2 regions of the Leisingera thetidis genome follow, and region 1 is predicted to be linked to the other one. Evidence: riboswitches for the same ligand, from Rfam matches in the RefSeq annotation. Region 1 holds a riboswitch; the other holds the start of a gene.
What was found. A riboswitch is a leader RNA that binds a small molecule or an ion and turns the genes downstream of it on or off. The one in region 1 is predicted to bind thiamine pyrophosphate.
Positions count from the first base shown of each region.

Region 2: another riboswitch for thiamine pyrophosphate. It lies ahead of thiB (thiamine ABC transporter substrate binding subunit); the one in region 1 lies ahead of thiC (phosphomethylpyrimidine synthase ThiC).

Region 1 is NZ_CP109787.1:1,145,835-1,161,475, forward strand. Features, by position in the region: gene OKQ63_RS05470 (RloB family protein) at 253-1,152, opposite strand; gene OKQ63_RS05475 (AAA family ATPase) at 1,188-2,462, opposite strand; tRNA gene OKQ63_RS05480 (tRNA-Thr) at 3,210-3,285, opposite strand; gene OKQ63_RS05485 (hypothetical protein) at 3,643-4,518, shown strand; gene OKQ63_RS05490 (hypothetical protein) at 4,583-5,113, opposite strand; gene OKQ63_RS05495 (GT-B fold glycosyltransferase domain-containing protein) at 5,258-6,247, shown strand; gene OKQ63_RS05500 (amidase) at 6,260-7,618, opposite strand; gene OKQ63_RS05505 (hydroxymethylpyrimidine/phosphomethylpyrimidine kinase) at 7,733-8,437, opposite strand; gene OKQ63_RS05510 (HesA/MoeB/ThiF family protein) at 8,434-9,402, opposite strand; gene OKQ63_RS05515 (thiamine phosphate synthase) at 9,399-9,992, opposite strand; gene OKQ63_RS05520 (thiazole synthase) at 9,992-10,759, opposite strand; gene thiS (sulfur carrier protein ThiS) at 10,761-10,958, opposite strand; gene OKQ63_RS05530 (FAD-dependent oxidoreductase) at 10,927-11,895, opposite strand; gene thiC (phosphomethylpyrimidine synthase ThiC) at 11,892-13,718, opposite strand; TPP riboswitch at 13,845-13,973, opposite strand; gene bioB (biotin synthase BioB) at 14,187-15,164, shown strand; gene OKQ63_RS05545 (8-amino-7-oxononanoate synthase) at 15,164-15,641, shown strand, end outside.
Region 2 is NZ_CP109787.1:4,084,915-4,100,555, reverse strand. Features, by position in the region: gene OKQ63_RS19750 (polyprenyl synthetase family protein) at 1-646, opposite strand, end outside; gene OKQ63_RS19745 (exodeoxyribonuclease VII small subunit) at 650-892, opposite strand; gene OKQ63_RS19740 (histone deacetylase family protein) at 889-1,815, opposite strand; gene OKQ63_RS19735 (response regulator) at 1,896-2,597, opposite strand; gene OKQ63_RS19730 (MarR family winged helix-turn-helix transcriptional regulator) at 2,594-3,106, opposite strand; gene OKQ63_RS19725 (branched-chain amino acid aminotransferase) at 3,269-4,135, shown strand; gene OKQ63_RS26175 (hypothetical protein) at 4,849-5,043, shown strand; gene OKQ63_RS19715 (LysR substrate-binding domain-containing protein) at 5,116-5,952, opposite strand; partial or broken gene OKQ63_RS19710 (SDR family oxidoreductase) at 6,049-6,752, shown strand; gene OKQ63_RS19705 (DUF6552 family protein) at 6,742-6,996, shown strand; gene OKQ63_RS19700 (DMT family transporter) at 7,004-7,939, opposite strand; gene OKQ63_RS19695 (malonate--CoA ligase) at 8,035-9,537, shown strand; gene OKQ63_RS19690 (cation efflux transmembrane domain-containing protein) at 9,553-10,191, opposite strand; gene OKQ63_RS19685 (MerR family transcriptional regulator) at 10,265-10,681, shown strand; gene aroC (chorismate synthase) at 10,753-11,853, opposite strand; TPP riboswitch at 12,086-12,177, shown strand; gene thiB (thiamine ABC transporter substrate binding subunit) at 12,210-13,187, shown strand; gene OKQ63_RS19670 (thiamine/thiamine pyrophosphate ABC transporter permease ThiP) at 13,163-14,719, shown strand; gene OKQ63_RS19665 (thiamine ABC transporter ATP-binding protein) at 14,706-15,398, shown strand; gene OKQ63_RS19660 (6,7-dimethyl-8-ribityllumazine synthase) at 15,478-15,641, opposite strand, start outside.

The sequences.
Region 1 (15,641 bases):
CGGCGCTTTCTTTGTTCCCCCAGAAGGCCCGCACGTTGCCCTGGCCATCAAGAGCCCTTTGCAGACATTAGTCACCTTGTTTAAGCTTGCATGTGCAGTACGTCCCGAACTGCCTAAACCCTGCGGTCAGCGTGTTGTCCTGGGAAATCCGTTGCACTGGGAGTTCGCGGATCGCCCGATCAACATATGGAGATTCGCAAGAAGCTCCTCCGAGCCTATAGACAAAGTTGAGAATGCGGAGCAGAGGCCGGTTCAACCAAGCAGAATGACTCTAGGACAATCCAAAATATCCAACACGTCCCCCATACTGCCATCGCCTTCTTTCGAAGGAAAAATCAACGCTACTTTGGCCCGTGTCAAATCCCTTACGCGAGAAAAACTCCCTTCAAAGCCTAGAGATTTTGCTCTCTCATTGCCAAACTTTTCCAACTGCATAATCAATTGACTAGAATTCATCTCCTCCACATCCACTAAGACCGAAGTCGCATGTGGTGTCTTTTCTGCCATAAACTTATCGTCAATCTGACAGACATTGTATAAGAAAACTGTCTCAAGCCGAGCCGATCTCATGCAGCGTGTGAGCTCATCTACATTTGTAGTCGGAGTTTCTGTGCCTGCTTTTCTGCACTGCTCTCTCAAAATTTCGGACCTGCGCTCCGCATCGAAAACCAGAGGTAGAACCTGTGAATGATCGGGAACTTTTTTTCTATCGGCGGTGTACCCCGGGCAAACCTCCTCACATTGCTTCTTGAGCTTGGAACGATGTTGCGAGCTACTATAGTCCACGAAGTGTAGGACCAACCACAGCTCAAAGCACGGATCACTGGCCGCTATTCGCACATTATTCTTTGAAGCCAGTTCGATGGCGGAATGATAATGTTCATGATCATCACGATCAAATACCGCCCATACTTGATCTTGGTCACCAAATTCATCCCTATACTCTTCCGTCGAGATTTCTTGCTCTTTGGCAATCGACCGCCTTACCAGAGCACTCGGATCTGCGCCACCTTCTCCGAAAATTACTTCAATTGACGCTCGGCAATAGGAAACATTGTATGCCTCTATATACTCAGGTTCGGTGTTCACTCCTTCGCAGAAAATGTAAAACTTCTTTCTCCGCTCGCGCGACCCAGGAGAGCGTCGAGCCATTCTATTCGATCTATTCATTTGACTATACCTGCTTCCTAGATCTCACTAGCAGGGTCATCTTTTAAGAAGTGCCTGTAACTGAATTTCGCTGGAACAGCACCATAACGACCATCCAGGTACTGTTTCTCAAGAATTTCGTCTCGACGTACAGAGAATTCCGACAATGGAAAATATTCTGAGGCACCTCCATGAGATTTTTCTACGAACCAAATTTCGTCTCGCCGCAAGTGATCGGTGCTGAGAATATTAGTGTCGTGAGTTGTTGAAATCAATTGTGCGTTTTTTTTGTTGATTTTTCTATTCGTAAATAGCTCAATAATCGATCTCACCGCAAAGGTATGCAAGCTAGCGTCCAACTCGTCGATAAACGCTACACGCCCTTCGTCAAGAGTCTTGAAGATGTGGTTCAATAACTCGAGCAACCTTCTAGTACCCAAGCTCTCCTGATCAATATTAAAGTAGATCGCTTCACCGTTGTCGCTTCTATGTTCTAGCTGAAGACTCACTTCCTTCATGTCCGTAGGAAATATGTCCTCTTCGGGCAATTCTTCTTCATCATCTGAATGCTTTTGCATTACTCGCACAATATCATTCAAAATAGTGCGCTTCTTAGGTGTAAGGTCCGCTCGCCTTGTTTTGTATCCAATAATACCTGTGCCAATTAAGTTGAGAAACTTAATTGCGCGCTCGTCCACCTCCCCCTGTTCAAGAGAGGAAGTGACAAATTTATCGGCGAACGAGAGCTGTGTTGAAAGGTAGGATGACGAAAAAAATTGGGCGGCACCTGCTAATTCATCATGATTGTGCTGTGCAGCCACTGTAAGAAACAGCGCATCAGGCCTTGTAAGTTCAGAAATTGTCTTTTTTGCCCCTTTAAATGTAGCGCCAAAATCTATTTCATCTCCACTTCTGGAGAAGAGTTTCCTGCGGCGACCTTCTGGAAAGGCGTCAAGGTATTCTGAATGAATTCTTTCCGCATCATGTGAAAATCCATAGTCATATCGTGTCCCATTGAGGGTGAATGAGACGTCAAAGGTTGTAGGACAATCACTCCACCCCCCTCCCAGCAAAAATGGTTGATGCGGAATCTTTGCGTTCAATTTCCTTGGGCTATGTGATGTGAGTATCAAACTACGCATACGCTCGAATGCAGAGATCAAATTTGATTTCCCAGATGCATTGGGGCCATAGATTATGGCGCAGGGCAGCACACCTTCGGTCACCGATGGGATACTGACATCGAACGGTTCATGGCTCCCGGCGAGCTTTGTCGCCACCATTGAAAGAGTCTGTTGATCACCAATCGACATGAAGTTGGTTACACTGAAGCTAAGAAGCATCGTCCGGCCTTCACCTTTGTTCCACACCGCATTAGAACGCGATTTTTGTGGAAATTCCGTAAATTTGCTGACGAAACAGCTAATTTCTCACTGTTCGGATGTCAACTTGATCGTGTGGACTGGCGGCTCGCCACGCTACGGTGAACGAAGAATGCCGTGCACAGGCTAGTTCTTTCACTCGGCCCCAAGCTGGCTGCGAAGCATTGCGATGAAGTACACGACTACTTTGGTCGATAGCCGAGCTCCAGCATCGCAAAGTTGACCGCAGAAGCCCCGCCGGTCCGAGCGATAGGGTCAATGCTAACGCCTTGCGTAGGTTCTTGTTCGCCTGGCACAGCTGGCAGTTCTCAACTTCCAGCGCATTCATCTCGTCGGCGACGTTAATTGGATTTTCTTCCGGCATGGCGGTGCAGCGAACTTCTGGTTTCCGTCCGGTGAGAGCCATGGAGGCCGCAAACTGCTGGGCATTTGCTACTGCAGCGAATGTCCGGAAGGTCCCGTTTGGGCTCCGCTTTCAAACCTTGCCTTTCACACAGACCAAGAGCCTCACAGCGCCTGACCCACAGCATTCGTTTGTGAAAAAGTTTTCTGTAGCGATGCAGAGATGACACGCCAGAAATCTGCTTGCCGCTGCTTCCTATATGCTTCCGGACTTGAAAGCTGTGCACATCGCGCGAATGAGTAAGCCCTGCAAGTGTTTGATTTATATTGGAAAAATGGTGCCCCCACACGGACTCGAACCGCGGACCTACTGATTACAAATCAGTTGCTCTACCAGCTGAGCTATAGGGGCACTCATTAAGCACCGATTTCCGGGGCCGGACGCAGCGGCTGAGACAAGTCCCGGCAGGGTCCGGAGAGGAAAATGCATCCAGCCGGGCCTGTGCCGGGACACGTACTAAAGTCCGCAATGACCGTCAAGCCGGCATGGACCCATCATCCGGCACCAAATGCAGCAGGGGCGGTGCCTGTGCCGAACCGGACTGGCGTTTTCCGCACTGCCGGCAACCGCGCCTGCAGCCAGCCGGGGCAGAACGGCAGGCCCGGTTGCGCAGCGGCAGATCCTTCCCGCCGCATGCGCAATATTTGACCTCATAGCCGGGCCGCAGTACTTGTGGAGCGGAACACGCCCGCAAACACAGGTCAGGTCATGCAGGTCATCATCCACTGCGGGGCGCATGCCACTGAGGAAGACCTGCTGCTGAAGGCGCTGCTGAAAAATGCCGGTGCCTTGTCCGGACAGGGGACCGCTGTCCCGGGGCCGGGAAAATACCGCACGCTGCTGCGGGAATGCATGGAGGCGATGAAGAATGGCGCTGCCGCCGAGGACGCGCCGGACGTGCTGTGGGATGCGATCCTGGATGACGGCCAGGCGGGGCGGGTGATTCTCTCCAATCCGCATTTCTTCGGTTCGCCGCGGCTGTCGTTGGCCGGCTGCAGCCTGTACCCGGAAGCCGAGCAGCGGCTGCAGGCGCTGCAGCAGCTGTTTGCCAATGATCAGCTCGAGATTTTCATGGCGCTGCGCAACCCCGCCACCTTCCTGCCGGCGCTGTTTGCCAATTCCAGCCGCGCCACCGTGCGCAAAATCCTGCGCGATTGCGATCCGGTGCAGGTGCGCTGGTCCGGGCTGGTTGAACGGATCCGGCAGGCTGTGCCCGAAATGCCTGTCACGGTCTGGTGCTACGAGGACCTGCCCATGATCTGGGGGCAGGTGTTGCGGGATCTGGGCGGGATGGAGATGACCGCGCCGGTCAAGGGCGGGCTGGACCTGCTGGAGGCCCTGATGCAGCCTGCCGGGATGGCGCGCCTGCGCTCGTATCTTGCGGCGCATCCGGAGATGCCGGAGATCCACAGGCGCCGGGTCTATGCCGCGTTCCTCGAAAAATTCGCGCGCCTGGACGCGCTGGAGGAGGAGCTGGATCTGCCCGGCTGGACCGGGGCGCTGGTGGAGGAGATGAGCGAGATCTACGAGGAAGATCTCTATACTGTCCAGCGGATGCCCGGCGTTGCGCTGATCGCGCCTTAGGGCAGGCAGCCCTCCTTTCCTGCCACCGGCAGCCCCTGACGGGCGGGCAGGCCCGGGCGCGGGCCTATTGCAAGGGCTGGCCGTTGCGGCCGAATGCCAGGCTTTCGGTGCTGAGGTCGTCATAGGTGAGCTCCACCGCGACCTGCCGGATCGAGCCCAGCGGATAGCTGCGGTAGGGCAGGCCGTCTTCCTCCTTGATCATGTTGGGAAAGCCCTCCTCCAGGTGGCAGTCCGGCAGCGGCCAGATTTCCGGCGCATTGCCGTTCACCCCCAGCTTGACCTGTGCCAGCCCGCAGCGCCAGGACCACAGATGGGTCACGTACAGCAGATCCTGGCCATTGAACTCGCGCACATGGATCCAGTTGGCCCGGGTCGCCGCCAGGATCGGCTTGACTTCCACCGCGGTGGTAAAAAGGCCTGCCGGCTGCTGCGGCTCTGCCGTCAGCGTTCCGGCCAGCGGGGGTTCGGCCAATGCGGATCCGGCCAGTGCGGATCCGGCCGGGGCGGGTGCGGCAGCTGCCGCGGTGTCCGGCGCATTGGCCGCCGGGCCGGGCTGCGCTGCGGCGGCAAGAACGGCCAGAATCACGTCAATCATCTTCATATCTCCCCGGTTCGCGCCCCGTGTATCACGGATCCGCATGAATTCGCCTGCAGGCCGGTTGCGCGGCCTCCTGCAGGCCTGTAGCTACTCTATCAGGCAGATCTATCCGCCCGGAAGAGACGGAAAACGGGGAAAACCATGGCAAATGCCCCCTTCAACGTGATGATCGTCGGCCAGGCGGGCCGGCTGCAGTATGAAGCCGTGCTGTTTGCCGCCTCGCTGCGCCATTGCTCGCCCGGGTTTGCCGGACGGCTGTTTGTGGCGGTGCCGCAGCCCGGGCCGCTGTGGCAGAAGGACCCCGGCATCCGCAACCAGGAGGTGCTGCAGGCACTGGCGGATCTGGGCGCGGAAACTCTGCCGTTTGAGAGCAAGGTCTTTGGCGCTGCCTATCCCTATGGCAACAAGATCGAAGCGCTGCAGGCCCTGCCCAAGGGCGAGCCGTTTGTGTTCTTCGACACCGATACGCTGATCACCGGCGAGCTGGAGGATGTGCCGTTTGATTTCTCCCGCCCCTCGGCCTCCCTGCGGGTGGAGGGCAGCTGGCCCAAGCCGACGCTATACGGGCCGGGCTACAGCGGGATCTGGCAGTCGCTGTACAGCCGCTTCGGCCTCGATTTCCTGTCCAGCTTGGACCTCAGCCAGCCGGATGAGCATTGGAAGCGGTACCTGTATTTCAATGCCGGCTTCTTTTACGGCGCCTGCCCGCGGGCTTTTGGCAAGCGGTTCCTGGTCTATGCGCAATCGGTCAGGAACGATCCGCCGCCGGAGCTGGTCTGCCAGTCGCTGGATCCCTGGCTGGACCAGATCGTGCTGCCGCTGGTGATCCATTCCTTCGGCGGCGGCCGGGATGCGCTGCCGCCTGGGTATCTGGACGGGGAGACCAGCTGCCACTACCGGCTGTTCCCGCTGCTCTATGCGCGCGAAAGCGACCGGGTGGTGGATCGGCTGCACGAAGTGGCCGCGCCGAACCGGATCAAAAAGGTGCTGAAGGCCTATGAGCCGGCAAAGCGCATGGTCTATCAGGGCCGCGGCGAGAAGGTGCGGGCGCTGTTCGACCGCGGAAACCTGCCCCGGCGCGAGCAGGCGATCCGCAACAGGATCAAATCCGAAGGCTTCTGGATGCGCTGACGCCGTCCGCTCTCAGGCCCGGACCGCACGCTCGATGCTGCGTGCGAATTGCAGGAGCCGCGCATCCGAGCCCTTGGGGCCGGTGATATGCAGCCCTGCCGGCATCCCGTCCGAGGAATGGCCGAACGGGATCGAGACCGAGGGCAGTTCCATTGGCGGCGTCAGCGTCACCGTGCGCCAGTCTTCGGTGATCTCTGCGTCGCGCAGATCGGCCGAGAAGGGCAGCCCGGTGGCTGTGGGCCATAGTGCAAAGTCATAACGCTCGAAAAAGGCGGCAACATCCGTCCAGACCCGGGCGCGGGTCTTCTGATAGGCGATCAGCTCCGCCAGGCTGCGCCCTTCCGCCTGGGCGCAGGCGGTGCGGAAGCTTTCGCCTGCCAGCGCCATGTCCGGCTCCAGCGCCGCCCGGATCTGCAGCGCGCATTGGCCGCGGATGATGGCGCCATGCGCCAGCAGCGGCGTCAGGGCCGGGGCGTCCTCCGCCACCTGCCAGCCCAGCTCCCGGCACAGCAGCTCAACCGGTGCAATCGCCGCCTGCACCGACGGGTCCACGCCGGCGCCGAAGGGGGACAGCGACAGGGACACCCGGCCGGACCCCGGCGCAGGGGCCTGCTCAAGGCCGGCAAGGTTTGGCAGCTCCTGCCAGAAGCCCAGCGGCTGGCTGGCGGCATTGCCCTGCATCACCTCCAGCATCAGCACCAGATCGCGCACTGTCCGCGCCATTGGCCCCGGCACCGACAGCCCGTCAAACGGCGCCGGATTCGGCGCATAGGGGATCAGGCCGGAGGTCGGCCGGCAGCCGACGACACCGCACCAGGCGGCGGGCGTGCGGGTGCTGCCGCCAAGATCGGAGCCGTCGGCCAGCGCCACCATGCCCGCCGCCAGCGCTGCGGCCGCACCGCCGGAACTGCCGGCCACGCTTTTCTCCGGGTTCAGCGGGTTGCGGGTGGTGCCGGAAACCAGGTTGCTGGTCTGGCCGGAAAGTGTGAATTCCGGCGTGCTGCTCTTGCCGGTGATCACCGCGCCGGCCGTCCGTAGCCGCGCCACATGCAGCGCGTCAAAATCCGGCACGTGTTTTTCAAAGCTTCGGGATCCCCAGGTGGTGCGCAGGCCCTTGGTCTCGAAGCAGTCCTTGATGGCCAGCGGCAGCCCGTGCAGCGGGCCGGCAAAGCGGCCTTCTGCCGCCATTGCATCCAGTTCCGCCGCCCGCGCCTCTGCCGCCTGCCAATCCAGGGTGACAAACGCGTTGACGGTGCCTTCCCGCGCCTCGGTCTGCGCCTTGTGCGCCGCCAGCACTTCGCGGGCGCTCAGGCTGCGGGCGCGCAGCAGGGCGGCCATATCCTCGGCGGTGAGCGCGGTGATGTCAGTCATGCGGCAGGTCTCCCGGACATTGGCGTGAGCGGCTGCCGTGAAACTAGGGAGGCGCGGTGGCGGGCTCCGTTCTGAAACCGGCCTCAAAACTGTCCGTCAGCGACCTCGCGCGACTCAGCGGCGCAGCCAGCGGTGCACGGACGCCTTGCCCCTGCGGCAGGCTTCCTCCAGCCCGGCCCCCTGCGCCAGAAAACAGGCGATGGCGGTGGCCAGGCTGCAGCCGGTGCCGCGTTTCGAAACCGCCAGTCGCGGTGCCGCAAAAGGGAGAACTGCACCATCCGCCGTGAACAGCAGATCAATGCTCTCGGCACCTGTGCCGTGGCCGCCCTTGACCAGCACCGCCTGCACGCCCTGCGCCAGCAGTGCGGCGGCCTGCGCTTCGGTGCCGCCCCGCACTCCGGACAGCGTCTCCAGCTCCGCCAGGTTCGGGGTGGCCAGCAGCGCCCGCCGCAGCAAGGCGTCAAAACCCTCTGCCTCCATCAGCGTGCCGCCGGAACTCGCCTTCAGCACCGGGTCCAGCACGATCGGCAGATCTTCAGGCAGCGCGGCGGCTACCGCTTCGGCCACTGCAGCAGAGCCGAGCATCCCGATCTTCGCGGCGCCGGGGGCGGGCGGTGCCGCCAAGGCGGCGCGCGCCTGCTGTGCAACGGCCCGAGGCTGGCAAGGATAAACGGCCAGCACAGCGGCATCGGTCTGCACCGTCACTGCAGTGACAACCGGGCGGGCCGTCACACCCAGCTTTGCCGCCATCGCGGTATCGCGCGTAATCCCCGCGCCGCCGCTGCTATCGGTGCCGCCAATCGCCAGGACCGCAGTCATGCGCCGCCCCCGGCGGCCAGCAGCGCAAGGTTGCCATAGCCCGCCTGCTGCAGATCGCGGGCCGCCGCCCAGGCGCGCAGCCCGGTACGGCAGCACAGCACAATCCGGCCACTGTGCGGCAGCCCCGCCGCCGCCAGATCCGCCCGCGCAATCCGCCGCGCATTGGGGGTGGGCAAACGGGGGGCTTCGGCGGCATCGCGCAGCTCGATCACCGTGTCCCGGTCTGAAAGATGAGCAGCTGCAACAAAGGGCAGGGCGTCTTCGGGCTCTTCCGCATCATCAAAACGGAAGCTGCTGGCCTGCAGTTGGTCCAGCCGGAAAACAAACAGCTGCCCCCGCGGCGACGGCTGATGATTCAGCAGCGCCTTCAAGGCCAGCTGCGCCTGCAAGGCACCGATCAGGCCCACGGCCGGCCCCATCACGCCGGCAGTGGCGCAGGTCGCGGCTTGCGCGGGCAGGTCCGGGAACACCGCGCGCAGCGAAGGCCCGCCGCCGCAGAACCCCCCGGCATAGCCCGATTGCCCCAGCGCCGAAGCCGAGATCAGGGTTTTGCCCTGCCGCAGGCATTCGTCCGACAGGGTATAGGACACCGCAAAACTGTCCGCCGCATCCACCACCAGATCGGCCCTGGCCACCATCTCGACCGCATTGGCGGCATCCAGACGGCGCACCATTGCAGTAACCTGCAGGTCCGGATTTGCCGCCAGCAGGTGCCGCCGGGCGCTCTCCGCCTTGGGCAGGCCAATATCTTCCATGGCGTAAAGCACCTGCCGGTGCAGGTTGCTCTCCTCCACCCTGTCAGCATCCATCACGGTGATCCGGCCCACGCCGGCGCCGCCCAGATACTGCAGCACCGGGCAGCCCAATCCCCCGGCGCCGACCACCAGCACATGCGACCGGGCCAGCCTTGCCTGCCCTTCGGCGCCGACTTCCGGCAGGATCGTCTGGCGGGCGTAGCGGCTCATGTCCGGCAGGCCTCCACCCATTCGCGGGTGCGGGCCTCGGGGTCGTCCGCCAGCTGGATGTCTGTCACCACCGCCGCACTGTCGGCGCCCGCGGCAAAGACACCGGGCAGCCGCTCCGGTGTCAGCCCGCCGATGGCCACCAGCGGCGTGTCGCCGGCCATCTGCTTCCAGCGGCTGACCCGCTCCAGCCCCTGCGGCCCCCATTTCATCTTCTTCAGAAGCGTCGGGTAGACCGGCCCCAGAGCCACGTATTCCGGCCCGAAGGACAGCGCGCGCTCCAGCTCGCTTTCGTCATGGGTCGACAGGCCGAACCGCACCCCCTTGCGGCGCAGGGCGGCAAAATCCGCGGTGTCCATGTCCTCTTGCCCGAGGTGGACAAAATTGCAGTTCAGATCCAGCGCCGCCTGCCAGTGGTCGTTCACCACCAGCTGCGCATCATGCACAGCGCAGAAATCGCGGGCACGGGCAATCTGCCGCCGCATCTCGGTTACAGACTCATCCTTGATGCGCAGCTGCACCAGCTTGACCCCATGCGGCACCAGCAGCTCCAGCCGGCCGACATGACCGGTGATCAGGTAGAAACGTTCCATCATGCAAGCTCCGCCAATCCCAGCACCGGGGTCGAGGGCACCGCCATGTCGCGCGGCTCCATCGGATCGGCCTCAAAGCCCTGGCGTCCGGCCTCGACGGCGGCCGCCATCGCGCGGGCCATCCCCACGGGGTCGCCTGCCTTGGCCACGGCGGTATTCAGCAGCACCGCGTCCATCCCCAACTCCATCGCCTGCGCCGCATCCGAGGGCCGCCCGATGCCGGCATCGACGATCAGCGGCACCCCGGGGAAATGCGCACGCATTGCCCGCAGCGCATCCGGGTTGCGCAAGCCCTGGCCCGAGCCGATCGGCGCCCCCCAGGGCATCAGCAGCTCGCAGCCCGCCTCCAGCAGCTTGCCGCCCACAACCAGATCATCGGTGGTGTAGGGGAAGACCTGGAAGCCTTCATCGCTCAGGATCCGCGCCGCTTCCACCAGCCCGAACACATCCGGCTGCAGAGTGTCGGCATGGCCGATCACCTCCAGTTTGATCCAGGGCGTATCAAACAGCTCGCGCGCCATATGGGCGGTGGTCACCGCCTCCTGCACCGAATGGCAGCCGGCCGTATTGGGCAGGATCCGGCAGCCGCTCTGCCGCAGCCCGTCCCAGAAGCCGGCACCGGAGCCATCGGCGGTCTCGCGGCGCAGGGACACGGTGAGAATCCCGGTGCCGCTGGATTTCACAGCTTCCGCCAAAATGGCAGGCGACGGATACTGCGCGGTGCCCAGCAGCAGCCGCGAGGCGATCTCTGTTCCGTAGAATTGCATCTCAGCCTCCCTGCATCGGCGCCAGCACTTCCAGCCGGTCGCCCTCGGCCAGCGGGGTTTCGGCCCGTTTGCCGCGCGCCACGAATGCGCCATTCACGGCGGTGGCGACGGCGGGGCTGGCGAACCCCAGTTCGATCAAGGCGGCATCCAACGTATTGCTGGTGATCTCATGCGGTTGTGCATTCACGGTGATCTGCATGGTTATGGTCCTGACAAAGTTGCGCGGCGAGTTCCTTGGCGAGGGCAGGGGCCAGGAGGAAGCCGTGGCGGTAAAGCCCGTTCACATGGGTGGTGTCGCCGCGGTGGGTAAGCCGCGGCACATTGTCGGCATAGGCGGGGCGAAGACCGGCACCGGTCTCGATCACGCTGGCCTCGCCCAGCCCGGGATGCAGGGCAAAGGCGGCGCTCAGCAGTTCCAGCAGCGAGCGCACGGTGATCGGCCGCCAGGAGCTGCTTTCGACCATGGTGGCGCCGATCATGTAGATGCCGCCGCCGCGCGGCACCAGATAGACGGGAATGCGCGGGTGCAGCAGGCGGAGGGTCCGGGTGATCTCCACATCCGGCGCCTCGATCACCGCCATTTCGCCGCGCACCGGGCGCAGCCCCGGGAGGCCGGCTGCCATGCCGCGGCAATCGACATCCACCTGATCCGGGGCCGGGGTGCCATAGCGGATCTGCACGCCTAGGTTCTGCACTGCGCGGGCAAGGTCGCGCAGCGCGCGGCGCGGATCGAGATGGGCTTCCTCCGCAAAGAACAGCCCCTTCTGGAACCGCCCGGCAAGGGATGGTTCCAGCGCCGCGATCTCATCTGCACCTACCGTGCGGTGGCTGGCGGTACGGCGGGCAAAACGGGTGAGCTCGGCGGCGTCGCGCGGCGGCGCCACCACCAGCGTGCCGCGCTTGACCACGTTGGTCACCTGCTCCCACCAGGCGATGGCCCCGGCGCCCAGCCGCACCACCTGCGGATCGGCGGTTTCTCCCTCGCACCAGGGCGCGAGCATGCCGCCCGCGAACCAGGAACAGGGGTTGTCGTCCGGAGCCTCCCCGGTCTCATAGATGGTCACCGCCAGACCCCTGCGGGCCAGCTCATAGGCGCTGGCGAGGCCGGCCACGCCGGCCCCGGCAATGGTGATCATTCCGCCGGCTCCGCAGCCTCGGCCGCAGGCACATACAGCTCGCCGCCCTCGCGGAACTTGGCGGCCATCGCCTCCATGCCCTCTTTCTGCGCCTCGGCGCGGATGTCGTGGCTGATCCGCATCGAACAGAACTTCGGCCCGCACATGGAGCAGAAATGTGCCACCTTATGGGCCTGCTTGGGCAGGGTCTGGTCGTGGAACTCGCGCGCGGTCTCCGGGTCCAGCGACAGGTTGAACTGATCTTCCCAGCGGAACTCGAACCGGGCGCGGGACAGCGCATCGTCGCGGCGCTGCGCCCCCGGCAGACCCTTGGCTAGGTCGGCTGCATGGGCCGCGATCTTGTAGGTGATCACCCCGGTTTTCACGTCATCGCGGTCGGGCAGGCCCAGGTGCTCCTTGGGGGTGACGTAACACAGCATCGCGCAGCCGAACCAGCCGATCATCGCCGCCCCGATACCGCTGGTGATGTGGTCATAGCCCGGCGCGATGTCGGTGGTCAGCGGCCCAAGCGTGTAGAACGGCGCTTCGTGGCAGCACTCCAGCTGCTTGTCCATGTTTTCCTTGATCTTGTGCATGGCGACATGGCCCGGCCCTTCGATCATCACCTGGCAATCCTTGGCCCAGGCGATCCTGGTCAGCTCGCCCAGGGTTTCCAGCTCGGCAAACTGCGCCTCGTCGTTGGCGTCGGCGATGGAGCCGGGACGCAGGCCGTCGCCCAGCGAGAAGCTGACATCATACTGGCGGCAGATGTCGCAGATTTCCTCGAAATGCTCGTAGAGGAACGATTCCTTGTGGTGATGCAGGCACCACTTGGCCATGATCGAGCCGCCGCGCGACACGATGCCGGTCACCCGGTTCACCGTCATCGGCACCATGTGCAGCCGCACGCCAGCATGGATGGTGAAGTAATCCACGCCCTGTTCCGCTTGCTCGATCAGCGTGTCGCGGAACACTTCCCAGGTCAGGTCCTCGGCGATGCCATTGACCTTTTCCAGCGCCTGGTAGATCGGCACGGTGCCGATCGGCACGGGAGAGTTGCGCACGATCCATTCGCGGGTGTTGTGGATGTTGCGGCCTGTCGACAGGTCCATCACCGTGTCAGCACCCCAGCGGATCGCCCAGACCAGCTTGTCGACTTCCTCTTCCATCGAGGAGGTGACGGCGGAGGTGCCCATGTTGGCGTTGATCTTCACCAGGAAGTTGCGGCCGATGATCATCGGCTCGATTTCCGGGTGGTTGATGTTGGCCGGGATGATGGCGCGGCCTGCGGCAATCTCGGACCGCACGAATTCCGGCGTCACGTAGTCGGGGATGTTGGCGCCGAAGTCGTTGCCGTCGCGTTTGCCGTGGCAGGGCGACAGCTCGCGCAGCTGGTTCTCGCGGATCGCGACGTATTCCATCTCGGGCGTAATGATGCCGGCGCGGGCATAGGCCAGCTGGGTCGGCGCGGCGCCGTTCTTGCCGCGCAAGGGGGCGGGCTTCACCGGGAATTCCGGCACCAGCCGGTCGCCCTCGACAAAGCCGTTGTCCTCCGGCTTCACATCGCGGCCCTGGTATTCCTCAACATCGCCGCGGGCAAGGATCCAGTCGCGGCGCAAGCCCGGCAGGCCCTGGCGGATGTCGGTCAGCACCTCCGGGTCGGTGTAGGGGCCGGAGCTGTCATAGACCGGCAGCGGCGCTTCGCCTGCGGTGGGGTGGGTGGAGATTTCCCGCATCGGCACGCGGATGTCCTTGTGGACCTCGCCTGCGACATAGATCTTGCGCGACGCGGGCAGGGCGCCCACCGTGACTTTGGGTGTGATCTTGGGGTTGGGGACGTTCATTTTGGTGCTCCTCAAAGCCGTAAACTCAGAAAAGACACCAGATGAGTTTTGGCTGGGAAACCGGCAGGCGCAAGGGGCCTGCTTGACCGGAAAGCGCCCGCTTCAAACGGTTGCCCCCAAGGGGAGCAATGGACGCTCCTAGCTTCCTACGCCAGTGTCAACTGGGTCAGGTTCAAAGGGTCGCGCCGCCGGTACGGGTTGCCCCGCACCTGAACGCCTCTCAGTCCCTTGGGCGGGACTCCCCTGCGTAGCCATAGGGCTAGGGGAGGCGCAGGGGGTGCGTCAACCGGAATCTTTGTAGATTATTTTTTGGCGTTAAGATCAGTTTGATACTGGCCTTATCGGCGGCATTTCCGCGCAAATCGCTGCATTGCAGCTTTGGTGCTTGATCGGGGGCGGGTGAATTATCTATAAAATCGGCAACGCCATCCGCGCATGGCCGACAGGTATACGAGAACAGGAGACAGCATGCTGGACGCTGCACCCATCCGCACCGACTGGACCCGCGAGGAAGCGGAAGAGATTTACAACAAGCCTTTCATGGACTTGCTGTTTCAGGCGCACTCTGTGCACCGGCAGTATTTCGATCCCAACCAGGTGCAGAAATCCAAGCTCCTCAGCATCAAGACCGGCGGCTGCGCCGAAGACTGCGCCTATTGCTCTCAGTCGGCGCGCAACGGCGCGCAGCTGTCGGCCTCCAAGCTGATCGAGGTGCAGCGGGTGATCGCCGAGGCAAAGAAAGCCAAGGAAGGCGGCGCCACCCGCTACTGCATGGGCGCCGCCTGGCGCTCGCCCAAGGACCGCGACATGGCGGCGCTGGAGGCGATGGTGCAGGGGGTCAAGGATCTGGGCATGGAAACCTGCATGACGCTCGGCATGCTGGACGAGGAACAGGTGTTCCGCCTGCGCGATGCCGGCCTCGACTACTACAACCACAACATCGACACGTCCGAGCGCTACTACTCCGAGATCATCACTACCCGCACCTTCGCGGATCGGATCGACACCCTGAACCGGGTGCGCGAGGCAGGCATCAAGGTCTGCTCCGGCGGCATCGTCGGCATGGGTGAGAAACAGCTGGACCGCATCGATATGATGCTGGCGCTTGCCACGCTGGAGGCGCATCCGGATTCGGTGCCGGTCAACATGCTGATCCCGATCGCCGACACGCCGCTCGCCAATGTCGAAAAACTGGATCCGATCGAATTCGTCCGTTCCGTGGCTCTGGCCCGCATCCTGATGCCGAAGTCCCATGTGCGCCTGTCCGCTGGCCGCACTGACATGTCGGACGAGATGCAGGCGATGTGCTTCTTTGCCGGTGCCAACTCGATCTTTGTCGGCGACACCCTGCTGACCGCGGACAACCCGGAAGAGGACAAGGACCAGCAGCTGTTCGACCGTCTGGGCATCACCGCGATGGCCGTGGGCTGCGACGGCAGCCGCTGATGGCGGGCGCCTTCCCCAGGCATGAAATATCGCTGGAAGCGCTGCGCAGCCGCGGGCGCTACCGGCAGCTGATGCCGCGGGACGGGCATGACTTTGCCTCCAACGACTATCTGGGGCTGGCGGGCAGCGATGTGCTGCGCGCCGCTGCCGCGGACGCGCTTGCGCGCGGCGTGCCGGTGGGCGCGGGCGGCTCGCGCCTCTTGCGCGGCAATGACGCGGAACACCAGCGGCTGGAGGCCGAGGCGGCGGCGTTCTTCGGCACCGAAGCGGCTCTGTTCATGGGCGGCGGCTTCAACGCCAATCAGGCGATCTTCTCCGCCCTGCCGCAGCAGGGGGATCTGGTGCTTTATGACGCGCTGATCCACGCCAGCACCCATGACGGGATGCGGCTGGGCCGGGCTGACACCCGCAGCTTTGCCCATGGTGACGCGAAGGATGCGGCGCGGGTGCTGCAGGGCTGGCGCACGTCCGGCGGCA
Region 2 (15,641 bases), 1.4 Mb from region 1:
CAAGGCCCAAGGCCCGTGCGTATTGCCGCAGCGGGGCGGAATCGCTGCCCGCCAGCACCGCGCCGGCGGTGGCGGACCATTCGATCAGGCAGCCGGTCTTGCGGCCTTGCAGCCGGGTGATCTGGTCCAGCGTCAGCGGCCCGGCGGCGGTTTCCGCAGCGATGTCCAGCATCTGGCCCGAGACCATGCCGTCCTTGCCGGAGGATTGCGCCAGACCGCGGATCAGGGACAGTGCATGCGGGCCGACCTTGGGGTCCGCCAGCAATTCAAAGGCAAAACTTTGCAGGCTGTCGCCGGCCAGAACCGCCATCGCCTCATCCCATTTCCGGTGCAGGGTGGGCTGGCCGCGGCGCAGGTCGTCGTCGTCCATGCAGGGCAGGTCGTCATGCACCAATGAATAGGCGTGGATGCATTCGATGGCGAGCGCGGCCTCGATGGCGGCCCCCTGTGGCACGCTATGCAACCGGGCGCTCTCCAGCACCAGGAAGCCGCGCAGCATCTTGCCGCCGGAAACGGCATAACGCATGGCGGCGTGCAGATCGTCGCTGCCCGCCAGCCGCATTTCCATATGTGCGCGGATGCGGGCCTGTGCGTCCTTCAGCGCATCATCAAAGGGGCGTGTTCGGGCTTCGGCTTCGGCACTCATGGCTTATCCGGCGTCCAGCGGCTGGGTGCCTGTCGGGGTGCCGTTGGCATCCAGCGAGATGGCGGCGACCTTTTCCTCGGCGCGCTTCAGCTCATCCTCGCAGCGTTTCTTCAGGGCTGCGCCCCGTTCATAGAGCGCAATCGAGGCGTCAAGCGCCACGTCGCCGCGTTCCAGCTGGTCCACCACGCCTTCCAGCTCGCGCATCGCCTGTTCAAAGCTCATCTGGTCTACGGGGGTCTCAGTCATGCCGGTGCCTTCATCAATTCTTCCACATGCGCGCGCGTTGCGGCGGCCAGCGCGTTCAGATCATATCCGCCTTCCAAAGTCGAGACGATACGGCCCCCGCAGAGCTCACTTGCGAGTTTGCACAGTTCCGCGGTGATCCAGGCGAAATCCGCGGTGGCCCAGTTCAGGCTGGCGAGCGGGTCGTCCTGATGGGCGTCAAAGCCGGCAGAGATGATGACCAGCTCCGGCTTGAAGGCGCGCAGGCGGGGAAAGGCCTGGGTTTCATAGGCAGACTGCATTTCCGCCCGGCCCGACCCCGGCGCCAGCGGCATGTTGAGGATATTACCGTGGGCACCGTCCTCTTCCGGGCGGCCCGATCCGGGCCACAGCGGCATCTGCTGGCTGGTGATCACCAGGGCGCGCGGCTCGTCCCACAGCAGGTCCTGGGTGCCGTTGCCGTGATGCACGTCGAAATCCACCACTGCGACGCGGCTCAGGCCGTGATGGTCCAGCGCGTGTTTGGCCGCGAGCGCCGCATTGCCGAACAGGCAGAAGCCCATGGCGGTATCGGTCTCGGCGTGGTGCCCCGGCGGGCGGACCGCGGCAAAGGCGTTCTGCACGTCGCCGCCCAGCACCATATCGACGCCGCGCACCACCGCGCCGGCCGCGCGGAAGGCCGCATCCAGCGAGCCGGGGGACATGAAGGTGTCGCCATCGATCTGGACCCAGCCCTCGGCCGGGGAGGCCTTGCGCAGATCTGCGAGATAGGAGGCCGGGTGGATGCGCAGGATGTCATCTTCGGCGGCCATCGGTGCGGTGACCCGTTTCAGGTCCAAGGGCTCCAGCGCGTGCAGGATGTGTTCCAGGCGTGCGACCTGTTCGGGGTGTCCGTCCGGTGTCACGTGAGACAAGCAGTCTGCGTGGGTAATCAAAGCGGTTGCCATAAAGATCCCCTGTTCATCTGGCTGAAAATATCCCTGCCGGAGGCTTGAAACCGCCGCACAGCGGCTCCCGGCCTGTCAGCTCAGTCCGGCGCCAGCATATAGCCCGCGCCGCGCACCGTCTGCAGGTATTGCGGCTGTTTCGGGTTCGGTTCTATCTTGCGGCGCAGGCGGGTGATCTGCACATCCACCGCCCGTTCCTGCGCCTGGCCACGGTCGCGGCCCAGATCCTCGACCAGCTTGGTGCGGGAGACCGGCTCGCCGGGCTGGGTCGAGAAGATCTTCATCAGCTGGCTTTCAGTGCCGGTGAGGCGGATCAGCTCATCGCCCTGCCACATTTCGCCGCGTTCGATGTCATAGCGGATGGCACCCAGGTGCAGAACCTTTGGGGCGCTTTCCTGCGCCACGGTGTCTGGCATCCTGCGCAGGATCGCATTGACCCGCAGCAGAAGCTCCTTGGGCTCAAAGGGCTTGGGCAGGTAGTCATCCGCGCCGGCCTCCAGCCCGGCGATCCTGTCCTCAGTGTCACCCTTGGCGGTCAGCAGCAGGATCGGGGTGGTCATGGTTTCGCGCAAAGAGGTGGTCAGTGAAATGCCGTCTTCTCCAGGCATCATCACATCCATGATGATCAGGTCGAATTCCAGTCCCGCCAGCACCCGGCGGGCATGGGCGGCATCGCGCGCCGCAGTCACCAGAAACCCGGAACGCATCAGGAACTTCTTCAGCAGGCCGCGGATGCGCTCGTCATCATCCACAATCAGCAGATGGGCATCGTTCGTGCTCATGCACCGGTTTCCCTCAGCTTGGCATAGGCGCGGCGCATGTCGGCATCCATCATCGCCTCTAGCACCTTCTTGAAGCCCTGCACTGCCTCGGGGCCGGCATCCTTGTAGGCCGCCCGCATCCGGGCGCGCTGGGCGTCCGACAGGGTCGCCTCCAGCGCTGCGCCCTGATCGGTCAGGTAGAGATGCCGCTCGCGCTTGTCCAGCTCGCCGACCTTGCTTTCCACCAGACCGTCGCCGATCAGCGTGCGCAGCACCCGGTTCAGCGACTGTTTCGTGACTCCCAGAATGCTGAGGAGGTTGTTGACTGTTGTGCCGGGCGAGCGGTTGATGAAGTGGATCGCCCGGTGATGCGCCCGGCCATAGGACAGTTCTGCCAGGATCCGGTCCGGATCGGCGGTAAAGCCGCGGTAGGCAAAAAACATTGCCTCAATCCCCTGGCGCAGCTGCTCATCGGTCAGAAACAGCAGGCTTTCACCGCCGTATCCCTGCCCTGTCCGGCCTTCAGGCATTTGGTGCCCCCTCGTCTGTCCTGGCGGCCAGTTTATGTCAGTGTTGTTGACATTCCAAGGGTGAAGATGTATCGAATCGCAGCTTTGACGCAATATTATGTCCGCTCCGGTCATAATTGGCGCAATAAATGGAAATCCCGCAGAGTTTCAGGAGGGTGCGGCATGGCAGGTTATGACGACCGCGACGGTGTGATCTGGATGGATGGGGAGCTGGTCGATTGGCGGGATGCCAAGGTGCATATCCTGACCCATGCGATGCATTATGCTTCCTCGGTGTTCGAAGGGGAACGCGCCTACAACGGCAAGATCTTCAAAAGCCGCGAGCATTCCGTGCGCCTGATCGCCTCGGCCGAGGCGCTGGACATGCCGATGCCCTACACGGTGGAGCAGATCGAGGCAGCCAAGGAAGAGGCGCTGAAAGCCTCCGGCCTGCAGGACGCCTATGTGCGGGCGCTGGTGTGGCGGGGTTCGGGCGAGGACATGGGGGTGGCTTCGGCCGCCAACCCGGTGCGGATGGCGGTCGCAGTCTGGGGCTGGGGCGCCTATTACGGCGATGCCAAGATGCAGGGCGCCAAATTGGCGATTGCCGAGTGGAAACGCCCGTCGCCGGAAACCATTCCGGTCCACGCCAAAGCCGCCGGACTTTACATGATCTGCACCATCTCCAAGCACAAGGCGGCGGCGCAGGGCTGCTCGGACGCGCTGTTCATGGATTACCGCGGCTATGTGGCCGAGGCCACCGGTGCCAACATCTTCTTTGTGAAGGGGGGCGAGGTTCACACTCCGCTGCCGGATTGCTTTTTGAACGGCATCACCCGCCAGACCGTGATCGGCATGCTCAAGGACAAGGGCATCACCGTGCACGAACGCCACATCATGCCGGAAGAGATGGAAGAGTTCGAGCAGTGCTGGCTAACCGGCACCGCCGCCGAGGTGACCCCGGTCGGCGAAATCGGCCCCTACAAGTTCGAAGTCGGCGCTCTGACCCGCGAGATCGCCGAGGACTACGAAAAGCTGGTCCGCTCGTAAGCGAACGCCCTTACTTTCCTTACTGGATTGAAAACCCCCGCCTTCGTGCGGGGGTTTTCTTTGCAGGAGTTGCCATCTGATTGTCACTGCGGATAGCGGCCGATCTCTATTCCCTGCACTTTTCCCGGTACTGCTCCCTGGTTTGGCAAATGGCTTATTAACCATTCCGGGGCAAGCTGCGCGCTGGTGCCCGCAATGGCGGAACGGGTATGCGCTGGACCTGAGCATTGCCTATGTGGGTTATTATGACCTGAGCCGCCGCCTGTATTGGCGGTGACCTGATTGCGCTGAAGCTGTCGGAGGTGCTGTTTGGCCAGGCGATCCGCGCCTGTCTTGAGCGTTGAAGGTCAAGCTGCCCGGTGCTGGCGGGCGTACCGCTATGCCTCCGAGGCGGCTTTTTCCCGCGTGTTCCGCAATCAGGTGGGCATGTTACCATCGGCCTACCGGCAGCTGTACAAGACTGCCTGAACGGCTGCGCCCTCCTTCGTTTTAACGATTTGCAGGATTTACGGGAGGACCGGAAATTCACTGTCCGGTCTGAGCAAGCCGTTCTGGGGCCATTACTGCGAACCGCGGTCTAGATGCCCTCAGTTGCAAGGGCCTGACCAAGCCTCTCTGTTTTGTGGCCCGCACCATCCATGCCTGTCTCGACTGCCCGTGGCCATCGCCCTGATGGGATTGTCCTGCCTGCTGGGCCTGGGTGGAAGCAATCATTGGCGTTTTGGCTGCTGGTGGGGACCGGCATCGCCGCCTTTACTCTGACGGTGCTGACCGGCCACCACCTCGGCCTGATCCGGGTGCTGCCCTGCAAGCTTCTTCTGACCGTCGACCTGATTGCCGGCCTCGCTTTCCTGGCGGAGCTTATTGTCTTTGGTTTTGCCGGGTGGATGCGGTCTTTTAGTGGCTGAATGGGGCTGTTGCAGTGGCGGAGATCTCGCTCAGCGCGCCGGAAGAAACTGAAACGGCCCTCCGTCTGAGCTCTATTGGCGCAGCAGCCAGTCCACCACTGCCTTGGACCGGCCCTGTGCGCTGGGCCACAGCACGTAAAACCCCTGATCCTCCAGCCGCGGCGCCTGCCACAGGATCTCCAGCGGCTGGCTGCCCAGGAATATGCGCGGCACCAGTGCGATACCCTGGCCGTTCACGGCCGCATCCATCGCCAGCGCTGTCTGGTTGAATTGCAGGACCCGACCGACTGCTGTGAGCCCCTCCTGCCGCAGCAGAAGGTCCCAGTGCCTGTGCCCGTCCTGGATCAGTGTGTGCCGGGCCAGGTCTGCCAGTTCCAAGGTTTTGTCCCGTGTTAGAGCCGAATCCGGCCGGGCCACAGCCACCAGGTCCACCAGCGACAGCAGAACAGAATTCAGCCCGCTGTCCTGCGGCTTGCTGCCTTGGCGGATGGCAATGTCGATGCCGTCCCGCTTGAAATCTGTCAGGCTCTCCTCTGCCACCACCCGCAGGTCGATATCGGGATGTGCGGCCTCGAACTCCGGCAGCCTCGGCACCAGCCATTTCGATGCAAAGGAGGGCGGCACCGACAGCGTCACCCGCTGTACCGCCGGTGCCAGCTTGTCTGTTGCCCCGCGGATCAGCGCCAGCGCTTGGCTCACCGGCGTGTGGTAGCTGCGCCCGGTATCGGTCAGTGTCAGCCCGCGTGCGTGGCGGTGGAACAGCTTGTGCCCCAGATCCGCCTCCAGCCGGCGCACTTGCTGAGCCACTGCGCCTTGGGTCAGGTGCAGTTCCTCTGCCGCGCGGCCGAAATTCAGATGGCGGGCGGCGGCATCGAACATTCGCAATGCATTGAGGTTGGGCAGGCGCATCAGATCCTAGCCAGTAGTTTTTCTGCAGTCTGGCGCGATGAGACATGATTGGTCAAGCGCGCCCTTGTCCGCCATCCTGGGAGCAAGCAAAGGAGTATGCAGATGACCAAAGTCGCACTTTTCACCGCTGCAGGCAGCGGCATGGGCGCGGAAGCCGCCCGCCACCTTCATGAACAAGGGTATGAGGTCGCCATCCTCTCCTCCTCGGGCAAAGGCGAGGCCCTGGCGCAGGAACTGGGCGGGGTGGGGTATACCGGCTCTAACCAAGAGCAAATGGACCTGCAGGCGCTGGTGGACAAGGCGATGGACCGATGGGGCGGATCGACGTTCTGGTCAATTCCGCGGGTCACGGACCCAAAGGCGACATCATGGAAATCAGCGATGACGACTGGCATCTGGGAATGGAATACTACCTTATGAACGTGATCCGCCCCACCCGGCTGGTGGCGCCGGTCATGGCGGCGCAGGGCAAGGGGGCGATCATCAACATCTCCACATTTGCGGTGTTTGAGCCGGATCCGCTGTTTCCTACCTCTGGTGTGTTCCGGGCCGGGCTTGCCAGCTTTACCAAGCTGTTTGCTGACAAATTCGCGGCCCAAGGCGTGCGGATGAACAACGTGCTGCCGGGCTTTATCGACAGCCTGCCCGAAACCGAAGACCGCAAGGCGCGCATCCCGATGGGGCGCTACGGCTCTGCGCGCGAGGTTTCGGCGCTGATTGCCTATCTGGCCTCGGATGATGCCGCCTATACCACTGGCCAGAACATCCGCGTGGACGGGGGACTGACCCGTGCAGTCTGATGTCCGGACCCTGCCAGGCGCTGTCGCGGTCAACCCGGCCTTCGTTCTGAAATGGGCCGCGTCGATCATCCAGATCCTCGGCTATTCCGCGACTGCTTGGGGGCTGCATCCTTGGAACATATATATGTTCCTGGCCGGACTCACTGGCTGGTTCCTGGTTGGGGTTCTGTGGAACGACAGGGCGATCATGCTGATCCATGTGGTGGCGCTTGGCGCGATGATTGCGGGCTTGTGGTCCAGTTAGAGCCTGTTTATCCACCCTTCGGGTCAATCAGCGGCTTCGCCTTGCCGCGCCGCAGGCCGAGCCGGTGCTCGCGCCAAATCACCAGTACATTGCCGGCAATCACCAGCGCAGCACCCGCCAGCATCACCAGTGTCGGCCATTCATCGAACCAGACGTAACCGATGATGATTGCAAAGATCATCGAGGCGTAGTCATAAGGCGCCAGCATCGAGGCCGGGGCAAACCGGTAGGACGAGGTAACCAGGATCTGGGCCACACCGCCGACCAGCCCGGCACTGATCAGCAGCGCGGCCGTTTGCGGATCTGGCATCACCCAGCCGAAAGGCGCGGTCAACAGCGCCAGCCCGGACGCGGTCAGCGAGAAGTAGAATACGATCGCTGCGGTGTGCTCGGACTGCACCATGCGGCGGATGTGGATCTGCACGAATCCTCGGGCGACCGTAGCGCCGACCACAAGCAGCACGCCCAGCATCGCGCCATTTTCCAGATCGCCGCCCAGCCGCGGCCAGATCATGATCAGCACCCCCAGAAGCCCGATGGCCACCGCCGATATCCGCACCAGCCGGATGGTTTCCCCCAGGAACATTGCTGCCAGGATCAGGGTAAAGATCGGTGTCGCATAGCCAATAGCGGTGACTTCGGGCAGCGGCAGCAGCGCCAGTCCCATGAAGGTCATGCCCATCGCCGAAGTGCCGACCAGCCCGCGCCACACGTGAAACATCGGTTTCTTGGTGATCAGCCCGTGCCGCAGCTCTCCGCGCGCGGCCAGCCACGCCACGATAACCGGGATCGCAAAGAAGGAGCGGAAGAACACTGCCTCCCCCGCAGGCACAGTTTCAGAAGTGGCTTTGATGATCCCGGACAGCGCGGTGAACAGCGCGATGGCGGTCACTTTCAGCAGGACCGCCAGCACAGGCCGATGCGATGTTAAGGATTTCGCCATGGCGCGACCCTGCGCCCAAGCGCCGCAAAGATCAATGGCTTGATTTCGGCGGGCCGAGGCGCGCAAATGGCGCCGCCAGAACAAGGAGTCCGCCAATGTATGACGCCAATCACCTGATCCGCCAGTTGCGCGAATCCTCCCTGGGGCGCGAGGTGGATGTCTTTGCCCGGCTTCCCGGCGGCGGCACGGTGACCTTTGGCGCGCTGTTTGCGGGGGCAGAGCGGATGGCGGCGGCGCTGGCGGGCCAAGGCGTGCAGCCGGGAGACCGGGTGGCGTTTCAGGTTCAGAAAACCATTCAGGCAATTGAAGCTTACCTGGGCACGGTGATGGCCGGCGGTATCTTCCTGCCCTTGAACACTGCCTATACCGGGCCGGAGGTTGCTTATTTTGTGGGCGACGCAACGCCCCGGGTGGTGGTCTGCGATCCTGCACGGCTGGCGGAGATCAGTGCCATCTCAGGGAAGGCGGAGGTGCTGACACTGGATGCGGCGGGGCAGGGATCCTTGCGTGATCTGTCGGATGGCCAGTCGGGGTTTGAACCTGTTTCTCGGCAGGCGGGTGATCTGGCGGCGATCCTTTACACCTCCGGCACCACCGGCCGCTCAAAAGGCGCGATGCTAAGCCATGACAATCTGGCCTCCAATTCGCTGACTTTGCGGGACTATTGGCGGTTCACCAAGGACGACGTGCTGATCCATGCGCTGCCGATCTTCCACACCCACGGGCTGTTTGTGGCAACCAATGTGGCGCTGTTTGCAGGCGCCCAGGTGGTGTTTCTGCCGGGCTTTGATGCGGATGCCATCCTGGAAGCCATGCCCTCGGCCACTGCGCTGATGGGGGTGCCGACCTTCTACACTCGCTTGCTGGCGGAAGAGCGGCTGACCCGGGAGCGTGCAGCGAATATGCGTCTGTTCATTTCCGGTTCTGCGCCCTTGCTGGTGGACACCCATGAGCAATGGGAGGCGCGTACTGGCCACCGCATTCTGGAACGCTACGGGATGACCGAAACCAATATGAGCACGTCGAACCCCTACGATGGAGACCGCCGGGCCGGCACGGTCGGTGTTCCGCTGCCAGGAGTGGAGGCGCGGGTGATGCTGGACCGTGCCGAAGTGCCGCCAGGGGACATTGGTGTGCTGGAGGTGCGCGGGCCGAATGTATTCAAGGGATACTGGCAGATGCCGGAGAAAACCGCCGAGGAGCTGAGGCCGGATGGCTGGTTCGTCACCGGTGATATGGCGAAAACCGATGCGGATGGATACGTCACGATCGTCGGGCGAGAGAAGGACCTGATCATCACTGGCGGCTTCAACGTCTATCCCAAGGAAGTGGAAAGCCTGATCGACGATCTGCCTGGCGTGCTGGAATGCGCGGTGATCGGCGTGCCGCATCCCGACTTCGGCGAGGGCGTGGTGGCCGTGGTGGTGCCGGAAGGAAAGGGCACCAGTGGCGAGGCCATCAAAGCGGCGCTTTCCGGCCACCTGGCCAAGTTCAAGCAGCCCAAGGAAATCATCCTGCTGGACGCGCTGCCGCGCAACACTATGGGCAAAGTGCAGAAGAAAGCCCTGCGCGAAGAATACGCAGGGCTGTTTGTTTAAGGGATCTCTATGCCCTCAGTGCTGATGAGCCGCTGTGCGCGTCTCTTCCTCGCGTCTTTCACGGACCGCTTGCACCAGGATCTGGAAGGCAGAACTGAGGAAAAGCCCGGCCATGATCCCCGCCACAATCAGGTCCGGCCAACCGGTGCCCGTACCCCAGACTCCCAGCGCCGCAAACATCACCGCCACATTGCCGATCGCATCATTGCGCGAACACAGCCAGACCGAGCGCACGTTGGCATCGCCGTCCTTGTAGCGTGCCAGGATCAGCACCGAGATCAGGTTGGCCGCCAGCGCCATGAAGCCGATCACGCCCATGATATGCGCCTGCGGCACACCGACGTAGAACACCTGATAAGCGGTGGAGCCGAACACCCATAGCCCCATCAGCAGCAGGCTGATGCCCTTGCCCAGTGCCGCTAGCGCCCGGGTGCGCAGGGTGGCACCGATCACTGCCAGCGAGATACCATAAGTCAGCGCATCGCCCAGAAAGTCCAGCGCGTCCGCCTTCAGCGCCTGGCTGCCGGATAGCTGGCCCGCGCCCATTTCCACCGCGAACATGCCTGCGTTGATGGCGATCACCAGCCAAAGCCTGCGTTTGTAGTCCGCAGATACCCCGTCAAACCGGGCGTTGTGGTTGCAGCAGCCTGCCATTGCTCTTGTCCTCATTCCTGATTCGGGATCAATGTAAGGCCTCTAGTCACTAGAGCATCAAGAGGTCTTGCGCATGTTTTCCATCGGCCAGTTGTCCAAGGCCACCGGGGTCAAGGTCCCGACCATCCGCTACTACGAGGAGATCGGTCTGCTGCCGGAGCCGGGCCGCAATGCCGGCAACCAGCGCCGTTACGGGCAGGATGGCATTGATGCGCTGGGCTTCATCAAACACGCGCGCGATCTCGGGTTTTCGCTGGAGGACATCAGGGCGCTTATGGGGCTGGACGGCAACTTGGGCAATGATTGTGCCGAGGCTGACCGGATTGCCCGCAGTCAGCTGGCCAATGTCCGCGCGCGCATCCGCAAACTGGAACAGCTGGCGGCGGAACTGGAGCGGATCAGCCAACTATGCGACGGCGGCAACGGCGGCTGCTGCAAGGTGCTGACCGCGCTGGGAGACCACAGCCAATGTGCAGGCGAGCATGCGTGACGTCTTTTGCCTGACCTGGGGCAGACGCGGCTGGCAATATTAGGAAATACGCCCTTATCAGAGCCTGCTCCTCAGCCGATCCGGCCCTGGTTTTCGCCAATCTGGCCGCGGTGCAGCAGCAGGTGGTCCAGGATCACGCAGGCCATCATTGCCTCGGCCACAGGCACCGCGCGGATGCCGACGCAGGGGTCGTGGCGGCCCTTGGTGATCACCTCGATGGCGGAGCCGTCCTTGCGGATCGACTTGCGCGGGGTGAGGATCGACGACGTCGGCTTGACGGCAAAGCGCACCACCACGTCCTGGCCGGTGGAAATCCCGCCGAGGATGCCGCCGGCGTGGTTGGAGGAATACTCTACCCCGTCGTCGCCCATGAAGATCTCATCGGCATTTTCCGAGCCTTTCAGCCATGCGGCATTCATGCCCTCGCCGATCTCGACGCCCTTCACCGCGTTGATCGACATCATCGCGGCGGCCAGATCGGTGTCCAGCTTGCCATAGACAGGCGCGCCGATACCGGCGGGGACGCCGCGGGCCACAACCTCGACCACGGCGCCAACCGAGTCATGCGCCTTGCGCAGGCCTTGCAGGTAGTCTTCCCACTCCTGCACGGCGCCCGCATCGGGTATCCAGAAATCATTCTGGTCGATCGCGTCCCAGTCGAACCTGCTGCGGTCGATCTCCAGCTCCCCCATCCGGGTCATGTAGCCCTTGATCTCCAGCTCCGGCACCAGTGCCCTGATTGCTTCACGTGCAACACCGCCCGCAGCCACCCGCGCTGCGGTTTCACGCGCCGAGGAACGCCCGCCGCCGCGGTAGTCGCGGTTGCCGTATTTCTGGAAATAGGTGATGTCGGCATGGCCCGGGCGGAAGGTTTGCGAGATCTCGCCGTAATCCTTGGACCGCTGGTCGGTATTCTCGATCATCAGCTGGATCGGGGTGCCGGTGGACATGCCGTCGAACACGCCCGACAGGATCTTCACCGCATCCGGCTCATTGCGCTGGGTGGTGTTCTTGTTCTGGCCGGGGCGGCGCTTGTCGAGCCACTGCTGCAGCATCTCCGGCTCCAGCGGCACGTTGGGCGGGCAGCCGTCCACGGTGGCGCCAAGTGCGGGCCCGTGGCTCTCGCCCCAGGTGGTGACGCGGAAGAGGTGTCCAAAGCTGTTCATCGACATGCGGCGCGGTCTCCTTTGCGGGACGTGCTTAGCGGGCAGGGGCCTGTCCCTCAAGAGGATTCCTGTGCGGCGGACCGGGCCGGGGGCGCTGCCCCAACCGTTTGCAGCGGCTCCCCCGGGATTTTTTCAGCCAGATGAACAGGGGATCTTTGCCGGCAGCGGTCGGGTTTGCCGAAGCCATAGGCCATGTTTTGAGTTTGGCTTGTGTTTGCTGCGCCTGAGGCATAATGTCCGCGCCACCTCGGGGTGCGCGGCAGCGCTGAGATGACACCCGTTGAACCTGAACCGGATCACACCGGCGGAGGGAAGGTACTGGACAGCCTCCACCCTTGCCCAAAGCCGCAAAGGAGGATGGCATGAAACATCTTGCATTTGCAGCGGGACTGCTCGGCGCATCGGCAGCTTTTGCCGAAACGTCCGAACTGATCGTTTACACCTATGACAGCTTCGTATCCGACTGGGGTCCCGGCCCGGCGGTGGAAAAAGCCTTTGAAGAAGTCTGCGGCTGCGATCTGAAACTGGTGGGCACCGGCGACGGCGCGGCGCTGCTGGCGCGGGTCAAGCTGGAAGGAGAACGCTCGGATGCTGACGTCGTTCTGGGCCTCGACACCAACCTGACCGCGGCGGCCAAGGAAACCGGTCTGTTTGCGGATCACTCGGTCAGCGCCGACTTTGCGCTGCCGGTTGAATGGAATGACGCGACTTTTGTGCCCTATGACTGGGGTTATTTTGCCTTTGTCCACAACGCCGATGCAGCTGCGCCTGCGGACTTCAGGGCGCTGGCCGCCAGCGACCAGAAAATTGTGATTCAGGATCCGCGTTCCTCGACCCCGGGCCTGGGCCTGCTGCTGTGGGTCAAGGCGGCCTATGGCGACGAAGCGCCGGAGATCTGGCGAGGCCTGTCTGATAATGTCGTCACTGTGACCAAGGGCTGGTCGGAGGCCTACGGCATGTTCCTGGAAGGCGAGGCCGACATGGTCCTCTCTTACACCACCTCGCCTGCGTACCACCTGATTGCTGAGGAAGACAGCTCCAAGGCGGCCGCCGCCTTTGACGAGGGCCATTACATGCAGGTGGAAGTGGCCGGCAAGCTGGCGGCCAGCGACCAGCCGGAGCTGGCAGACCAGTTCCTGGCCTTCATGGTGTCGGATGCCTTCCAGTCGATCATTCCGACCACCAATTGGATGTACCCGGCAGTGACCCCGGCAGCGGGCCTTCCGGAAGGTTTCGGCACCCTGATCGCGCCGGAAAAATCCCTGTTGCTGGATGAGACTGAAGCGGCAGACGTGCGGGAGGCGGCGCTGGGCGAATGGCTGGACGCGCTCAGCCATTAAGCGCGTTTTCCGGGGTCAGCGCGGCCCTGCTAGTGGCGGCGCTGATTCTGGGGACCCTTGGCGCTGTGGCGTTCAGGGCAGAGGCCGGAACCGGCCTCGCCGCCAGCGATTGGGCCGCGCTGCAGTTCACGCTGACACAAGCCTGCCTGTCGGCGCTGTTGAGCGTCGGGTTGGCGGTGCCGGTTGCTCGTGCATTGGCCCGGCAGCGGTTTCCGGGGCGGACGCTGCTGGTTGCCCTGCTCGGTGCGCCTTTCATTCTTCCGGTCATCGTGGCAATCCTTGGCTTGCTGGCGGTGTTTGGCCGGGCCGGCTGGCTGAGCGGTTTGCTTGGCCTTTTCGGGCTGGAGCCGGTGCAGATTTACGGATTGCACGGGGTGGTGCTGGCGCATGTTTTCTTCAATCTGCCGCTGGCGACCCGGCTGTTCCTCCAGGGGTGGCAGGAAATTCCGGCAGAGCGTTTCCGACAGGCGGCACAACTGGATGCCGGGCCGCTGGCGATGTGGCGGCTCTTGGAAGGGCCAATGCTGCGGCGGGTGGCGCCCGGGGCTCTGGCCGTTGTCTTTGCCATCAGCCTGTCCAGCTTTGCTGTGGCGCTGACCCTGGGCGGCGGGCCGAGGGCCACCACCATTGAGCTCGCCATCTATCAGGCGTTCCGGTTTGATTTCGATCTTGGCCGCGCTGCGCTGTTGTCCGGGATGCAGCTGCTTCTGACTGGTGCCGCCGCATTGGTGGCGCTGCGGGTGTCGTCAGGAGAGGGCTTTGGCGCCGGCCTTGACCGCGCGGTGCGGCGCTGGGACGGGCAGGGTGCATTGGCGCGCAGCATGGACTGCTTTTGGATTGTCCTTTCCGGCGCCTTTCTGCTGCTGCCGCTGGCGGCGATCGTGCTGGCCGGGCTGCCCGGTGCCGCATCGTTGAATGCGTCCGTCTGGCAGGCCGCAGGGAATTCCATTCTGGTGGCGGCGCTCAGCACAGCCATTCTGCTGATGCTGGCCCTGCCGATGGCGGCTGCAGTTGCTGCGGGGCGGAGCGGCGTGACCGAGCTGTCGGGGATTCTGGGGTTGGCGGCCTCGCCGCTGGTGATCGGCACCGGGCTGTTCATTCTGATCTATCCCATTGCCGACCCGTTTGCGCTGGCACTGCCGGTAACAGCGCTGGTCAATGCGGTGATGGCGCTGCCTTTTGCCATGCGCATCCTGGTGCCGCGGGCACGGGACGTGCTGCGGCGCTACGGGCGCCTGTCGCTGTCGCTGGACATGCAGGGCTGGGCCTTTGTCCGCCGGGTCTACTTGCCCCGGATGCGGGCGCAGACCGGGTTTGCTGCCGGGTTGGCGGCGGCCTTGTCGATGGGGGATCTGGGCGTGGTAGCGCTGTTTGCGGATCCGGAGTTCGCGACGCTGCCCTTGCAGATCTACCGGCTGATGGGAGCCTACCGGATGGAGGCGGCGGCGGGTGCGGCGCTGGTCTTGCTGATGCTCTCGATGGGGGTGTTCTGGATCCTGGACCGCGGAGGGCGCTGGCATGCTGAGGCTTGAGAATTGCCGGATCATGAATGGCGGCTTTGCCGTGGAGGCCGATCTGGAGATAGCGCCGGGTGCCTGTGTGGCGGTGATCGGGCCTTCAGGTGCCGGGAAGTCGACACTGGTTGAGGCCGTTGCCGGATTTTTGCCGCTCGCACGCGGACGGATCAGCTTGAATGGTGCGGATCTGAGCGGCCTGCAGCCGGGCAAGAGGCCGATTGCGATGCTGTTTCAGGACGGCAACCTGTTTCCGCATCTGACCGTGGCACAGAATGTTGCGCTGGGAGTGAGTGCCAATCTGCGGCTGGCGGAGGCGGACTGGCGCCGGGTGGCGGATGCTCTGGAGCGTGTGGGCCTGAATGGAATGGGCGCCCGCAAGCCTGCGGCGCTGTCTGGCGGGCAGCAGAGCCGGGTGGCTTTGGCGCGGGTGCTGGTGCAGGGGCGGGAAGTCCTGCTTCTGGATGAACCCTTTGCCGCGCTGGGACCTGCACTGAAAGCGGAGATGCTGGATCTGGTGGCGGAACTGGCCAGCGAAAGCGGTGCCACCGTGCTGATGGTCAGCCACGATCCGGATGATGCCCGCCGGATTGCGGGCCTGGTGGTGCTGGTGGCAGAGGGCAAGGCGCACCCGCCGCAAAAGACGGCGGAGCTGCTGGATAACCCGCCGCCTGCGTTGAAGGCGTATCTGGGGTAGCCCGTCTTGGGACCTCTTGCCCGGCCATTTGGCCGGGCTGCGCCTGCCTGCTCCCCCAAGGCAGGCGCAGCTCTCAACTTTACGCTGCCAGCGCAGCTTTTCGCGTCTTGCCGATCATCAATGCAGCATTTGCCGCCTCGCGCCCCTTCTCCACGAAATGCGCGCGGTAGATCGCGTTGTGATGTTCCGTTTCCTGGTACTGATGCGGTGTGAGCGAAACCGACAATACCGGCACTCCGGTCT